Nonomuraea sp. NBC_00507: one gene and its partner. The protein of the gene in region 1 binds, or shares a complex with, the protein of each later gene. Links are inferred from orthologs where the notes say so. Each region holds a gene or a part of one and is shown on either strand. Other genes may lie near its edges. The genes, in order: rpsG and tig.

Region 1 (7,558 bases):
CCATGTACACCGTCGGTGGCTACGACGGCACCGCGGCGGACTACACCTTCGGCACCGGCAGTGGCGAGGCGGTCCCGCTGGAGGAGTACGACTTCGGCCAGTACAACCGATGAATTCTTGATCGCCTGTAGGTGACGCGCCCGGGTCTCTTGTCCAAGAGGCCCGGGCGCGCTGCGTTCCCGGCCGGGGTCCGTCTCGCACCAAGTCCGGGCGCGCTGCGTTCAAACCCGTGCGGTTCTGCGGCCGGGGTCCGTCTCGCACCAAGTCCGGGCGCGCTGCGTTCAACCCCTTCTTTCGTTACGGCGGTGCCGTGGCGGCCCAGTCGCCGCTCGGGGCTGAGGGCCCTCCAGGGAGACGGTTTCTGAGCCCTTCAGTGGTGCACCGCCGTTACGACGCACAGGGGGCCGAGTTCCAGGGCGGGGCGTGAGCCGCTCGTCTCTACGGTGCGCTGTGGGCCGTGGTGGGGGGTGGCGATTGGTCGCGGTCGGGTGACGGTTGGGCGTACCGGGGACGGAAGGCGGCGGGAGCCTATATCATGAGCGTGGAGCTGTAGATGGGCTGGATGAGATAGGCCCCGGCGACCCGGAGTGGCATGGCTGATCAGCCTTGCCGCGCCGTTTTGACGTGTCGCATGGGCCTGGGTAGTCTTGGACATCGTGCCCGTCTCTATGCGGGCTCTCGACCGTGCGCTCATTACGAGTGCGGGACGGCTTCCTGGCTCGTAAACCTCGCGGGACGTCTGCGTGAATAGCGCGACACGCCCGAGCGCGGGGGCACCGAGACAGAGAAAACCAGCAGGTCATGACACCGGCAGAACCTGCGAAATGCATCACAACTGACGTAACACCGGCCAAGGCACGAAACGGAGTGGCAGTGCCCACTATTCAGCAGTTGGTCCGCAAGGGCCGGCAGGACAAGGTCTCTAAGACCAAGACTCCTGCCCTCAAGGGGAGTCCGCAGCGGCGCGGCGTGTGCCAGCGCGTCTACACCACGACCCCGAAGAAGCCCAACTCGGCACTGCGTAAGGTGGCCCGCGTTCGGCTCACGAACGGCATTGAGGTCACGGCCTACATCCCCGGTGTGGGTCACAACCTGCAGGAGCACTCCATCGTGCTCGTGCGTGGCGGTCGTGTGAAGGACCTGCCTGGTGTTCGCTACAAGATCATCCGCGGTTCGCTGGACACCCAGGGTGTCCGCAACCGCAAGCAGGCCCGTAGCCGCTACGGCGCGAAGAAGGAGAAGAGCTAACAATGCCTCGTAAGGGTTCTCCTGGCCGTCGTCAGCTCATGGCTGACCCGGTTTACAGCTCGCCGCTGGTGACCGCTCTGATCAACAAGGTGCTCCTGGACGGCAAGCGCTCCATCGCGCAGTCGATCGTCTACGGCGCCCTCGAGGGCTGCAGGGAGAAGACGGGCAACGACCCGGTCGTCACCCTGAAGCGCGCGCTCGACAACGTCAAGCCGACTCTCGAGGTCCGCAGCCGCCGTGTCGGTGGCGCGACCTACCAGGTGCCGGTTGAGGTGCGCGCCGCGCGCAGCACCACCCTGGCCCTGCGCTGGCTGGTGCAATACTCCCGCGCCCGCCGCGAGAAGACCATGACCGAGCGCCTCATGAACGAGCTCCTCGACGCCAGCAACGGCCTCGGGGCGAGCGTCAAGAAGCGCGAGGACACCCACAAGATGGCCGAGTCCAACAAGGCCTTCGCCCACTACCGCTGGTAACAGCGGGTTCGACGAGACGACGAGGACGCGAGTTAAAGTGGCCGCTACGACCGCTCTTGACCTGGCCAAGGTCCGCAACATTGGGATCATGGCCCATATCGACGCGGGCAAGACCACCACGACCGAGCGCATCCTGTTCTACACCGGCATCAACTACAAGATCGGTGAAGTCCACGAGGGCGCTGCCACGATGGACTGGATGGAGCAGGAGCAGGAGCGCGGCATCACGATCACGTCTGCCGCGACCACCTGTGAGTGGATCGGTCACACCATCAACATCATCGACACTCCGGGTCACGTGGACTTCACCATCGAGGTGGAGCGTTCGCTCCGCGTCCTCGACGGTGCTGTCGCCGTGTTCGACGGCGTCGCGGGTGTCGAGCCGCAGTCGGAGACGGTGTGGCGCCAGGCTGACCGCTACGAAGTTCCCCGGATCTGCTTCGTCAACAAGATGGACCGGGTCGGCGCGGAGTTCCACCGCTGCGTCGAGATGATGGTCACCCGCCTGGGTGCGACCCCGGCTGTGATCCAGCTTCCGTGGGGCGTTGAGGCCGACTTCAAGGGCGTCATCGACCTCATCAAGATGAAGGGTCTCATCTGGAGCGCCGAGGCTGCCAAGGGCGAGATGTACGACACCGTCGACATCCCGGCCGACCACGCCGAGGCCGCTCGCGAGTGGCGGGACCGTCTCATCGAGACCGTCGCCGAGAACGACGACGAGCTGATGGAGCTCTTCCTCGAGGGGCAGGAGCCCACCGAGGAGCAGCTGGTGGCGGCCATTCGCCGCGCCACGCTGGCCAGCGCCATCAACCCGGTGCTGTGCGGGACCGCGTTCAAGAACAAGGGCGTGCAGCCCCTGCTCGACGCGATTGTCGCCTACCTCCCCGCCCCGACCGACCTCAAGGCCTTCAAGGGTCACGCGGTCGGCAAGGAGGACCAGGTGATCGAGCGCCACGCGGACCCGGCCGAGCCGTTCTCCGCTCTGGCGTTCAAGATCGCCAGCGACCCGCACCTGGGCAAGCTCACTTACATCCGCATCTACTCGGGCACGCTCGACACCGGTTCACAGGTTGTCAACTCTGTGAAGGGCAAGAAGGAGCGGATCGGCAAGATCTACCAGATGCACGCCAACAAGCGCGAAGAGCGCCCCTCGGCGATCGCTGGTCAGATCGTGGCGGTCATGGGTCTGAAGGACACCACCACTGGTGACACCCTCTCTGACCCGGCGAACCAGGTCGTCCTCGAGTCGATGACGTTCCCGGCTCCGGTGATCAACGTCGCCATCGAGCCCAAGACCAAGGGTGACCAGGAGAAGCTGTCGACCGCGATCCAGCGGCTGGCCGAGGAGGACCCGTCCTTCCAGGTCCGCCGTGACGAGGAGACCGGCCAGACGGTCATCTGGGGCATGGGCGAGCTTCACCTGGAGATCCTCGTCGACCGTATGCGTCGCGAGTTCAAGGTCGAGGCCAACGTCGGCCGTCCGCAGGTTGCCTACCGCGAGACGATCCGCCGCAAGGTGGAGAAGCTCGACTACACCCACAAGAAGCAGACCGGTGGTTCCGGTCAGTTCGCGCGGGTCATCATCAACCTCGAGCCGCTGGGCGAGGGCAACGACGGCTACGAGTTCGAGAACAAGGTCACGGGTGGCCGGGTCCCGAGGGAATACATCCCCTCGGTCGACGCGGGCGCTCAGGAGGCCGCCGAGTTCGGCGTGCTGGCCGGTTACCCGATGGTCGGCGTGAAGGTTACGCTGGTCGACGGTGCCGCGCACGACGTCGACTCCTCGGAGATGGCGTTCAAGATCGCTGGCTCGATGGCCTTCAAGGAGGCCGCGCGCAAGGCGGACGCCGTGCTCCTCGAGCCGATGATGGCCGTCGAGGTCACCACGCCCGAGGACTACATGGGTGACGTCATCGGCGACCTCAACGGTCGCCGCGGGCAGATCCAGTCCATGGACGAGCGGGCCGGCGCCCGTGTCGTCACGGCGCTCGTGCCGCTGTCTGAGATGTTCGGCTACGTGGGTGACCTGCGTAGCAAGACGCAGGGGCGCGCGAGCTACAGCATGCAGTTCGACTCCTACTCGGAGGTGCCTCCGGGCATCGCGAAGGAGATCGTCGCGAAGGCCCGGGGCGAGTAGTTCCTGGTCCGATCCCGCGAGGGATCGAGCCAGGACTTCTGTCCTGGTCCCTGGTGGGGTGGTGCGAGCCACCCCGCCGCCAAGGGGTTCGGGAGTTCCCGGGCCCGAGTGTGTAGACGAAAGTCAGTCAGATTCTCAAGGAGAGAACCAGTGGGCAAGGCCAAGTTCGAGCGGACCAAGCCGCACATGAACATCGGCACCATTGGACACATCGACCACGGCAAGACCACGCTGACCGCGGCGATCACCAAGGTGCTTCACGACCGTTTCCCCGAGCTGAACAAGGCGACCCCGTTCGACAAGATCGACAAGGCGCCGGAGGAGAAGGCTCGTGGCATCACGATCTCGATCGCGCACGTCGAGTACCAGACGGAGAAGCGTCACTACGCGCACGTTGACTGCCCTGGTCACGCGGACTACGTAAAGAACATGATCACCGGTGCCGCTCAGATGGACGGCGCCATCCTCGTGGTCGCCGCCACCGACGGCCCGATGCCGCAGACGAAGGAGCACGTCCTCCTGGCCCGCCAGGTCGGCGTCCCCTACATCGTCGTGGCCCTCAACAAGGCCGACATGGTGGACGACGAGGAGATCCTCGAGCTCGTCGAGCTGGAGGTCCGTGAGCTTCTGTCCGCTCAGGAGTTCCCCGGCGACGACCTGCCGGTCGTCCGCGTCTCCGCGCTCAAGGCTCTCGAGGGCGACGAGAAGTGGGCCGACAGCATCGTCGAGCTGATGAACGCCGTGGACGAGAACGTTCCCGAGCCGCCGCGTGAGACGGACAAGCCGTTCCTCATGCCGGTCGAGGACGTCTTCTCGATCACCGGTCGCGGCACGGTCGTCACCGGCCGTATCGAGCGCGGCATCGTCAAGGTCAACGAGCAGGTCGACATCATCGGCATCAAGCCGGAGAAGACCACGACCACCGTCACCAGCATCGAGATGTTCAACAAGATGCTCGACGAGGGTCACGCCGGTGACAACGCCGCCCTGCTGCTCCGCGGCATCAAGCGCGACGACGTCGAGCGCGGCCAGTGCATCATCAAGCCGGGCACGACGACCCCGCACACCGATTTCACCGGCCAGGTCTACATCCTGTCCAAGGACGAGGGCGGCCGCCACACGCCGTTCTTCAACAACTACCGCCCGCAGTTCTACTTCCGTACGACTGACGTGACCGGTGTCGTGCACCTCCCTGAGGGCACCGAGATGGTCATGCCGGGCGACAACACCGAAATGCGCGTTGAGCTGATCCAGCCCATCGCCATGGAGGAAGGCCTCAAGTTCGCGATCCGTGAGGGTGGCCGCACCGTCGGCGCCGGCCGGGTCGTGAAGATCATCAAGTAGCTAGACCGTCGGGGCGGCGGTCGGCCCCGAACATCCGGGTCCGACCGCCGCACCACGTAAGAGCCTCACGCAAAGCGCCGTGATCCAGCAGTAGCTTCGGCCTCGTGACCGAAGTCACTGCCGGATCACGGAAGAAATGGCAGATCGACTGCGTCTGCCTCGTGGGGTCAAGCAGGCTCTGGCCTGCACCAGCACAGCGGCAACAGGCCGCACGATACTTTTTCAGACGACAGCGAAGGACACCGAGGCCACTATGGCGGGACAGAAGATCCGCATTCGGCTCAAGGCCTATGACCACGAGGTCATCGACAGCTCGGCCAAGAAGATCGTCGAGACGGTGACGCGGACTGGCGCGAAGGTCGCGGGCCCGGTGCCGCTGCCGACCGAGAAGAACGTGTACTGCGTCATCCGCTCGCCGCACAAGTACAAGGACAGCCGCGAGCACTTCGAGATGCGCACGCACAAGCGGCTGATTGACATCATCGACCCGACCCCCAAGACGGTTGACTCGCTCATGCGGCTCGACCTTCCCGCGGGTGTCGACATTTCGATCAAGCTCTGAGGGAACGCACTGACATGGCTAAGACGATGAAGGGCGTCCTGGGCAAGAAGCTCGGCATGACCCAGGTCTTCGACGCGGACAACCGGATGGTTCCGGTGACCGTGGTCGAGGCCGGTCCGTGCGTGGTGACCCGCGTCCGCACCGCAGAGAAGGACGGCTACTCCGCCATCCAGCTCGGCTTCGGGCAGGTCGACCCCCGGAAGGTCAACAAGCCGCTCGGCGACTACCTGCGTAAGCACGACATCACCCCGCGCCGTTACTTCGCGGAGATCCGCACCGACGACGCGAGCGACTACACCCTGGGCCAGGAGCTGCTGGCCGACACCTTCGAGGCCGGCCAGTTCGTCGACGTGACGGGCAAGAGCAAGGGCAAGGGCTTCGCCGGTGTCATGAAGCGGCACGGCTTCGGTGGTCTGGGCGCGTCGCACGGTACGCAGCGCAAGCACCGCTCGCCGGGTTCCATCGGTGGCTGCGCCACCCCGGGCCGCGTTTTCAAGGGTCTGCGCATGGCTGGCCGGATGGGTAACGTCCGCACCACTGTGCAGAGCCTCAAGGTTCACTCCGTGGACGCCGAGAACGGTCTCATCCTGATCAAGGGTGCGATCCCCGGCGCCAACGGCAGCCTGGTCCTCGTCCGTACCGCTGCCAAGAAGGGGGCATCCAAGTGAGCACCACTATCGACGTCCTCGACCCCAGCGGGGCGAAGACCGGCACGGTTGACCTGCCCGAAAACATCTTCGGCACCAAGGTCAACGTTCCGCTGATCCACCAGGTGGTCGTGGCCCAGCTCGCCGCTCGCCGGCAGGGCACTCACAAGGCCAAGACCCGTGGTGAGGTCTCCGGCGGCGGCAAGAAGCCGTACCGCCAGAAGGGCACCGGCCGCGCCCGTCAGGGCTCGACCCGTGCGCCGCAGTTCGCCGGCGGTGGGGTCGTTCACGGTCCCCTGCCGCGTGACTACTCTCAGCGCACGCCCAAGAAGATGAAGGCCGCCGCCCTGCGCGGCGCGCTGTCCGACCGCGCGAGCGGCGGCCGCGTCCACGTGGTCAGCTCGCTGGTCACGGGGGAGACCCCCAAGACCAAGGCCGCGCTCGAGGCGCTGCGCAAGGTCACGCAGGGGCGGCGCGTGCTCGTCGTGGTCGACGAGGCCGACGAGATGACGTGGCTGAGCCTGCGCAACGCCCCTGAGGTCCACCTGCTGGACGCGGGGCAGCTCAACACGTACGACGTGCTCGTGTCCGACGACGTGGTCTTCACCCAGGAGGCGTACGACCAGGTCGTGGCCAGACTGAGCAACGGCGGGAAGGAAGAGGCCTGATGGACAAGATCGCCGACCCGCGCGACGTCATCATCAAGCCGGTCGTCTCTGAGAAGAGCTACGGCCTGATCGATGAGCACAACAAGTACACGTTCCTGGTGAAGACGACCGCGAACAAGACCCAGGTCAAGATCGCTGTTGAGCAGATCTTCGGGGTCAAGGTCACCGACGTGAACACGATCAACCGGCAGGGCAAGCGCAAGCGCACCCGCACCGGTTTCGGCAAGCGTCCCGACACCAAGCGCGCGATCGTGAGCCTGGTTGAGGGCGATCGGATCGACATCTTCGGTCAGATCGGCTAGCAGCCACAGATAGTGCGCGGGCCGAACAGGCCCGCGGGGCGAGACCGTCGCACTTCGGTGCGGCGGGCTCATCCATGTAACCGACGAAGGATGAACGAAAAAGATGGGCATCCGTAAGTACAAGCCGACCACTCCGGGTCGCCGCGGATCGAGTGTCTCGGACTTCTCCGAGATCAC
Region 2 (7,388 bases), 5.1 Mb from region 1 along the record:
CGCGGCGGTCTCACCGACCGTCATCCCGGCCTCGCCCAGGAACCGCCCGGTGGCCGCGACGTCCCGCACCGCCACCGCGTACGCCGCGAACCCGGGCAGCGCCACCGCACTCTCGCCCGGCAACAGCACGTCCAGCCCGGACGCGCCGACCAGAGTGATGCGAGCACCGCCGTCGCCGAGCGCGAACGTCCGCACGAGCCCGTCCCGCGATGCCGTACGTCCCACATAACGCTCATAGCGCCGCTCGGCCTCGTCCAGCTCGTCGTCGGCCACGCACAACACGCATTCGACCAGCTCGACCGCGCCATTGGGATGGTCGGCGGCCTCATGCGCGGAGGCGTTCTCCGCCAGCCCGACCCGTCCCTCCGGCACGAGCCCCGGCCCGGAGCCGTCGATCTCCAGCCACCGGACGGGATCCATCCGCACCCCGTCCGCCGTCTCGATCGGCCGCTGGGCCGCCTGCACCCCGCCGTGCCCGACGCCGCCGGCCGTCAGCCGGGCGGCGGCGCCGTCGATGCCGAGTGCGTCGAACATCAGGATGTGCACACCCTCGAAGCGCCGCAGGCACGCTTCCAGGTTGGCAGCCGTGCCGCGGACGGCCTCCTTGAGCGCGGGCAGCCGCTCCGCGGGCGCCCGCAGCGGGATCAGCCGCGCGTCGCCGGGAACCCGCCCCGCCCCGGCGACGGTGACCAGCTCGAGGAAGCCGCCGGTGAGGTACGCGTGCGTATTGCCCACCCCGACCGGCTCGGGCGGCTCGCCCACCACCGGGTACGCGGGCCCCGGCAGCGCGAACCCCATCCGCCGGTATCGCTCGAGCGCCTGCCCCATGTCATGCACCACGTGTCCCACGTGGTGCAGCCCACGGATGTCATGTCCCATCGCCGCCTCCATAAGCCGCGTCACGGAAGTCACGGGAGAGCCCTTCGAAGATCTCGATCACCCGCTCGGCCGCCGGCGCGCAGTCGGGCAGCGGCTCCGGCTCGAACGTCCTGCGCAACGTGTCGGCCAGGACGCCGGCCTTCTCCTCCAGGCCGAGCGTGACCTCGGCCGGCAGCAGCGGCTCGACGGCGAAGAACCCGAACACGATCGTCGGCAGCGGATAGTCCAGGTCCTCGGGCCGCAGCCCCTTCCGCAGCAACCCGTGCCGGGCGAGCACGCCCAGGTAGTCCCGCGAGGCGAGCAGCTTGGCGCCCTCGAGCGGTTTCCTGGCCGGGCTGGCGAGGAACTTGTCGAGCATCTCGGCGTCCCTGGTGAAGATCGCCCGCAGCACCGGCCGCCGCATCGCCTCCAGGAAGAACCGGCGCATGTACCGGTGCAGCGCGATCTCGTCGGGATCCGCCCGCATGCCCGCGACGACCGCCTCCAGCATGGCCACCGCCTCCCTGGCGCCGACCGCGAAGAACAACTGCTCGCGGGTACGCCAGTGCAGGTAGATCGTGCCCTTGCCCACCCCGGCGCGTTTGGCGATCTCGTCGATCGTCACTCGCCGGTATCCCCAGCGCAGCAGCAGCTCCTTGGCCGCGTCGAGGATCCGGTCAGCCCGCCCGCGGTGCTCGGCATCCACAAAGGCCTCCTCGTGACTGTTGACCGATGACCAATTTAGCACTCTGGTCACGAGAGAGAACGCGGAGACGTCGTACCAGGTGATCTAAAGGTTGGGTCAGGATTCCGTGCGGAACAGCGCCCAGACGGCCTTGCCGCCGCGAGCCAGGGGGTCCCAGCCCCAGCACTGGCTGTACGTTTCGACGATGTAAAGGCCGCGCCCGTTCTCGGAGATGAAATCCGGCTCCTTGGGCCGCGGCACCTCGTCGCTGGGGTCGGCCACCGCGAGCAGCACGTGCGGCGCGACCCGCATGAGCAGCAGCTCGATCTCCCGCCGCCCGGCCGCGTACATCGCGTACCTGACGGCGTTGGTCACCAGCTCCGACACCACGAGCGCGGCGTCGTCGCTCAGGTCGTGCAGTCCCCAGCCCTGCAGTGTGGAGCGGGTCACGTCCCTGGCGGTCTTCACAGAGTCGGCCTGAAAGGGCAACGGGCACGCGGTGGTGTACGGCTTGCCGCCGCCCGAGAGCAGATGGTCGAAGCCCACTTCGCGGGTGATCTGCAGGCAATCGGCAGTGGCCAGAGGATCCTCCACCATGCCGCCGATACCTCCCCGTTCAGCCTTGGTTAGTGCATGTTTGGCCCAATATGCACTAAGCCATCATGGGTCACGACCGCTGCGGCTGCAAGACCCAAATGCACGTGCAGCTGCAATGTGCAATAGCAAACACCGTTTTTGGGCATAGATCCCGGAATCGGACACGAGGTTGAGACCTTGTCATTCAAGGCGATGTGGTGTCACTGTGTGTGCGGACCTTGATAGGAGGCAAAGTGACGCAGAACCAGCCGGGTTCCGGGCCGACGGCGCTGCGCATCCTCCTGGGCTCCCAGCTGCGCAAGCTCAGGGAAGCGAAGAACGTCACTCGTGAGGAGGCCGGCCACCTCATCCGTGGCTCGGAATCCAAGATCAGCCGCATGGAGCTGGGCCGAGTGGGGTTCAAAGAACGCGACGTGGCCGACCTGCTGACTCTGTACGGGGTCGTGGACCAGCAGGCCCGCTCCGCCGTGCTCGACCTGGTCGCCACCGCCAACGAGCCGGGTTGGTGGCACCGGTTCAACGATGTCCTGCCCACGTGGTTCCAGGCGTACGTCGGCCTCGAAGAGGCGGCCGCCAGGATCAGGACCTACGAAGTCCAGTTCGTGCCGGGACTGTTGCAGACCAAAGAGTACGCAAGGGCTGTGGTGACCGCCGGTGCGGCGGGCATTGGGGCTGAGGAGATCGCCAGGAGGGTCGATCTCCGGCTGGAGCGCCAGAGGATCTTGGACAAGCCGGACGGGCCGGTCTTCTGGGCGGTGATCGACGAGGCCGCGCTCCGGCGGCCGATCGGCGGAACCGAGGTGATGAGGGCCCAGCTGGAGCACCTCATCGACCTCATGCGCCAGCAGAACATCACGATCCAGATCATGCCGTTCAGTTTCGGCGGTCACAGTGCCGAGGGCGGGGCGTTCAGCATCTTGCGCTTCCCCGATCCCGACCTGCCCGACGTCGTGTACGTCGAGCAGCTCGCCAGCGCGCTCTACCTGGACAAGCGTGAGGATGTGGACCGATACACCGAGGTGATGGAGCGGCTGTGTGCCGTGAGCACCACCCCCGATGAGACGATCGAGCTACTGCGGACGATCTCGGAGGAGTTCTGACGGCGGCGGGCGTCGTTGTTGGGTGTGCATCTGCCCTAGACTGGACCATCGGCGTTGGATGCGGCCGTGGCAGAGCATGCCCCAACACCGCACATGTGGGCGCGGCGCGTGGGCCGTACCGATGGACGCGCCCGCGATCACTCGTAGCTTGATCAAGGAGACCATTCCGTGAAGACCGCTGTCGAGGAGCTCAGCCCCACGCGGGTCAAGCTCACTGTCGAGGTGCCGTTCGACGAGCTGCGCCCGAGCATGGATGCGGCATACAAGAAGGTCGCGCAGCAGGTGCGCGTCCCCGGGTTCCGGCCTGGCAAGGTTCCGGCCCGCATCATCGAGCAGCGCTTCGGCCGGGCGGTAGTGCTGGAGGAGACCCTCAACGACGCGGTGCCCAAGCTGTACGGCCAGGCCGTCGACGAGGTCGACGTCTTCCCCGTCAGCCAGCCCGACATCGAGGTCACGAAGATCGAAGACGGTGAGCAGATCGAGTTCACCGCCGAGGTCGACATCCGGCCCAACTTCGAGGTGCCCGACTACGCCGGCATCGAGATCACGGTCGACTCCGCCGAGGTTTCCGACGAGGACGTCGACACGCAGCTCGACGCGCTGCGCCAGCGCTTCGCGACGCTGACCGGCGTCGAGCGCCCGGCCGCCAATGGCGACTTCGTCGTCATGGACCTGCGCGCCGAGATCGACGGCACGAACATCGAGGAGCAGCAGGCCAGCGAGGTCTCCTACGAGGTCGGCGCCGGCTCCGTGCTGCAGGGCCTCGACACCGCGCTCGAGGGCATGTCCGCAGGCGAGGAGAAGAGCTTCAAGACCGAGCTGGTCGGAGGCGAGAACGCCGGCGAGGAAGCCGACGTGATCATCACCGTCAAGTCGGTCAAGGAGAAGGTCCTGCCGGAGCTGGACGACGAGTTCGCCCAGCTGGCCAGCGAGTTCGACACGCTCGACGAGCTCAAGGCCAGCATCCGCGAGCAGGCCCGCCGCAACAAGCTCATCGACCAGGTCGTGCAGGCCCGGGAGAAGTCGCTCGACGCGCTGCTCGAGCAGATCGACATCCCGCTGCCGGACAGCGCGCTCAAGGCCGAGGTCGACGCCCGCAAGCACAACCTCGACCACCAGGTGGCCGAGAGCGGCCTGAGCCGCGACGCCTTCTTCCGCCTCTACCAGACGACGGAAGAGGAGCGCTTCGACGAGTTCGAGAAGAACTCCGCCCGCGCGCTCAAGGTCGGCTTCGTGCTCGACAAGATCGTCAAGGCTGAGGAGCTGGGCGTCTCCGAGCAGGAGCTGACCAACTTCGTGGTGCGCCGCGCCATGGAGATGGGCGTCCAGCCCAACGAGCTGGCCAAGCACCTGGCCGACAACGACCAGCTCACGCTGGCCATGGTCGAGATCGTCCGCGACAAGGCCAAGTCCGTGATCGGCGACGCCGCCAAGATCGTGGACACCGAGGGCAACGACGTCGACCTCAAGGCGATCTACACCGAGATCAACGGTGAAGAGCCTGCTCAGGAAGAGGCCGAGGCCGAGGACAAGCCCGAGGCGTAAGCTCCCGCCCTTCGCTGGGCAACACGAAGCCCCTGGATCGAATCGGTCCGGGGGCTTCGACGTTCCGGCGCCCCCCGCCACCGCTACGGGGGATGCTTCCGCCCTTTCCCGCGCCCCCGCCACCGCTGCGGGCGATGCTTCCGCCCCTTCCGCGCCCGCACACGACCCGCGGGCACCGTGGCTGCCAGGGACGGCCCGGCCGCCAGGCGAGGCCGTCGCGCTGCGGGGACGCCGCCGGCGCGGTCGGCCTGCCGTCGACAGGTCGTCGTGGCTACGGGACGTCTCCCAGGCGACGCTGGGGGCGCTCAGAAGGCCCATGAGGAGCGCCAAGGGCGCGAGGCCCTCCTCGACCGGCCACCGCCTCCTGGTCGGCGAGGACCGCCGTCTGAGGGCTGCCAGGGGTGGGCTCCGGCTGGATGGCCCGGACACCCGGGCGCAAGGCCCCGAACATGCGCCGTCAGCGAACAGTACGGGGGACCGGGCATGACCTGTGGGCGGCGCGCGTTAAGGTCACAAGCAAAGCCAATCGATTACGACGCATCGGAAGGTGACGCTGTGACCAGCCCGCCGACCTTCTATCAGCCTGAGTCTCGAGGCCGTGAGAACGGCTCCGCCTTCCGGCTTGAAGACCAGCTTTACCAGCGCCTGCTGAGGGAGCGCATCATCGTGCTCGGGCAGGAGGTCAACGACGAGATCGCCAACCGCATCTGCGCCGAGCTGCTGCTCCTTGCGGCCGACGACCCAGAGCGCGACATCACGCTCTACATCAACTCGCCGGGGGGCTCGGTGAGTGCAGGCATGGCGATTTACGACATGATGGAATACGTGCCGAACGACGTATCGACGGTTGTGATGGGCATGGCGGCCTCGATGGGGCAGTTCCTGCTCACCGCCGGGGCCAGGGGCAAGCGCTTCGGCCTGCCGCACGCCCGTGTCATGATGCACCAGCCGTCCGGCGGCATCGGCGGCACCGCTGCCGACATCGCCATCCAGGCCGAGCAGATGCTCTACGTGAAGAAGACGCTGGCGGAGCGGATCGCCTTCCACACGGGGCAGCCGCTGGACCAGATCGAGGCCGACTCCGACCGGGACCGCTGGTTCACGGCCGAAGAAGCCAAGGACTACGGCTTCATCGACCACGTCGTCCGTAGCGCACGACAGGTGCCCTCACAGGGCCCGGTTTCCTAGGGGGAGCTGACATGAACATCGAGAGCCGTTACGTTCTCCCCTCCTTCGTCGAGCGCACGTCATACGGCGTGAAGGAGATGAACCCGTACAACAAGCTCTTCGAGGACCGCATCATCTTCCTCGGAGTGCAGATCGACGACGCGTCGGCCAACGACGTGATGGCCCAGCTGCTGACGCTGGAGTCGCTCGATCCCGACCGTGACATCAGCATCTACATCAACTCGCCCGGCGGCTCCTTCACGGCCATGACGGCGATCTACGACACGATGCAGTTCGTCCGGCCGGAGATTCAGACCGTCTGCCTCGGCCAGGCCGCCTCCGCGGCGGCCGTGCTGCTGTCCGGCGGCACCCCGGGCAAGCGGTTCGCGCTGCCCAACGCCCGGGTGCTGATCCACCAGCCGTCCACCGAGGGCGGTGGCCAGGGCAGCGACATCGAGATCCAGGCCAGGGAGATCCTGCGCATGCGGACTCTCCTGGAGGACATCGTGGCCCAGCACACGGGCAAGACCTCCGCCGAAGTCCGCAAGGACATCGAACGCGACAAAATTCTCAACGCGGACGAGGCAAAGGCGTATGGTCTGATCGATGACATCATCCCGTCCAGGAAGAAACGAGCTCAGGCCGTAGCTTCCTAGACGAGACGTGACGCACCGGAGCGCTGCCCAATAGGGCACGTTCCGGTGCGACTCGCCGCTAGGGGGCTCACTGAGGGCCCAGAAGACGGTAACGTCGAAACCTGAGCGGTTCGGCCAAGTCCGGAGGATGTCCGGAGACACTGCTCGCAAGGGCAGGGCGGTCCCACGCAAAGGAGTATCTGGGGTGGCACGCATCGGCGACGGGGGAGACCTGCTGAAGTGCTCTTTCTGCGGAAAGAGCCAGAAGCAAGTCAAGAAGCTCATTGCCGGTCCAGGCGTCTACATCTGCGATGAGTGCATCGATCTCTGCAACGAGATCATCGAGGAGGAGCTGTCGGAGTCCTCCGAACTCAAGTGGGACAACCTGCCCAAGCCGAGGGAGATCTACGAGTTCCTCGACGCCTACGTCATCGGTCAGGACAAGGCGAAGAAGGCGCTCTCGGTGGCGGTCTACAACCACTACAAGCGGGTGCAGTCCGGCGACCGGGGCAGAGACGACGGCCTGGAGCTGGCCAAGAGCAACATCCTGTTGCTCGGGCCGACGGGCTCGGGCAAGACGCTGCTGGCGCAGACCCTCGCGAAGATGCTCAACGTGCCCTTCGCCATCGCCGACGCCACCGCGCTCACGGAGGCCGGCTACGTCGGCGAGGACGTGGAGAACATCCTCCTCAAGCTCATCCAGGCCGCCGACTACGACGTCAAGAAGGCCGAGACCGGCATCATCTACATCGACGAGGTCGACAAGATCGCCCGCAAGAGCGAAAACCCGTCGATCACGCG

What was found.
Region 2: the proteins of rpsG (region 1) and tig are in contact, whole or in part, in a crystal structure (PDB 3GTY), measured with the Thermotoga maritima proteins. The link is inferred for Nonomuraea sp. NBC_00507 from one-to-one orthologs. Residues at the interface, in WP_004081843.1 of Thermotoga maritima: Lys34, Lys52, Lys55, Glu59, Arg62, Gln63, Glu66, Asn67, Lys69, Val71, Arg95, Ala109, Lys110, Lys111, Gly112, Arg113, Pro114, Glu117, Glu121, Ile124, Ala125, Tyr127, Asn128, Asn129, Thr130, Gly131, Lys135, Asp139, Arg142, Met143; in WP_004081061.1 of Thermotoga maritima: Glu122, Val124, Val129, Leu130, Tyr133, Glu188, Gly259, Ile262, Tyr263, Glu266, Ser270, Glu273, Gln274, Glu277, Arg308, Gln311, Ile312, Ser315, Tyr316, Glu325, Arg329, Arg336, Leu363, Phe366, Trp367, Arg373, Leu377, Arg381, Leu384, Glu387.

The regions. Positions count from the first base shown.
Region 1 is NZ_CP107853.1:190,567-198,124, reverse strand. The notes cover bases 1-2,985. They hold rpsG (30S ribosomal protein S7), read left to right. Parts: upstream 1-1,250; coding sequence 1,251-1,721; downstream 1,722-2,985. Other genes in these bases: fusA (elongation factor G), read left to right, coding at 1,810-2,985; rpsL (30S ribosomal protein S12), read left to right, coding at 874-1,248; OHA25_RS00965 (DNA-directed RNA polymerase subunit beta'), read left to right, coding at 1-113. In the rest of the region: more of fusA, read left to right, coding at 2,986-3,858; tuf (elongation factor Tu), read left to right, coding at 4,009-5,202; rpsJ (30S ribosomal protein S10), read left to right, coding at 5,456-5,764; rplC (50S ribosomal protein L3), read left to right, coding at 5,779-6,432; rplD (50S ribosomal protein L4), read left to right, coding at 6,429-7,079; rplW (50S ribosomal protein L23), read left to right, coding at 7,079-7,381; rplB (50S ribosomal protein L2), read left to right, coding at 7,485-7,558.
Region 2 is NZ_CP107853.1:5,339,133-5,346,520, forward strand. The notes cover bases 2,782-5,596. They hold tig (trigger factor), read left to right. Parts: upstream 2,782-3,408; coding sequence 3,409-4,785; downstream 4,786-5,596. Other genes in these bases: OHA25_RS26045 (helix-turn-helix domain-containing protein), read left to right, coding at 2,782-3,240; OHA25_RS26055 (ClpP family protease), read left to right, coding at 5,341-5,596. Outside these bases: OHA25_RS26030 (VOC family protein), read right to left, coding at 1-879; OHA25_RS26035 (TetR/AcrR family transcriptional regulator), read right to left, coding at 869-1,564; OHA25_RS26040 (ATP-binding protein), read right to left, coding at 1,661-2,140; more of OHA25_RS26045, read left to right, coding at 2,374-2,781; more of OHA25_RS26055, read left to right, coding at 5,597-5,973; OHA25_RS26060 (ATP-dependent Clp protease proteolytic subunit), read left to right, coding at 5,985-6,608; ATP-dependent Clp protease ATP-binding subunit ClpX, read left to right, coding at 6,793-7,388. UniProt on the Bacillus subtilis protein: Involved in protein export. Acts as a chaperone by maintaining the newly synthesized protein in an open conformation. Functions as a peptidyl-prolyl cis-trans isomerase.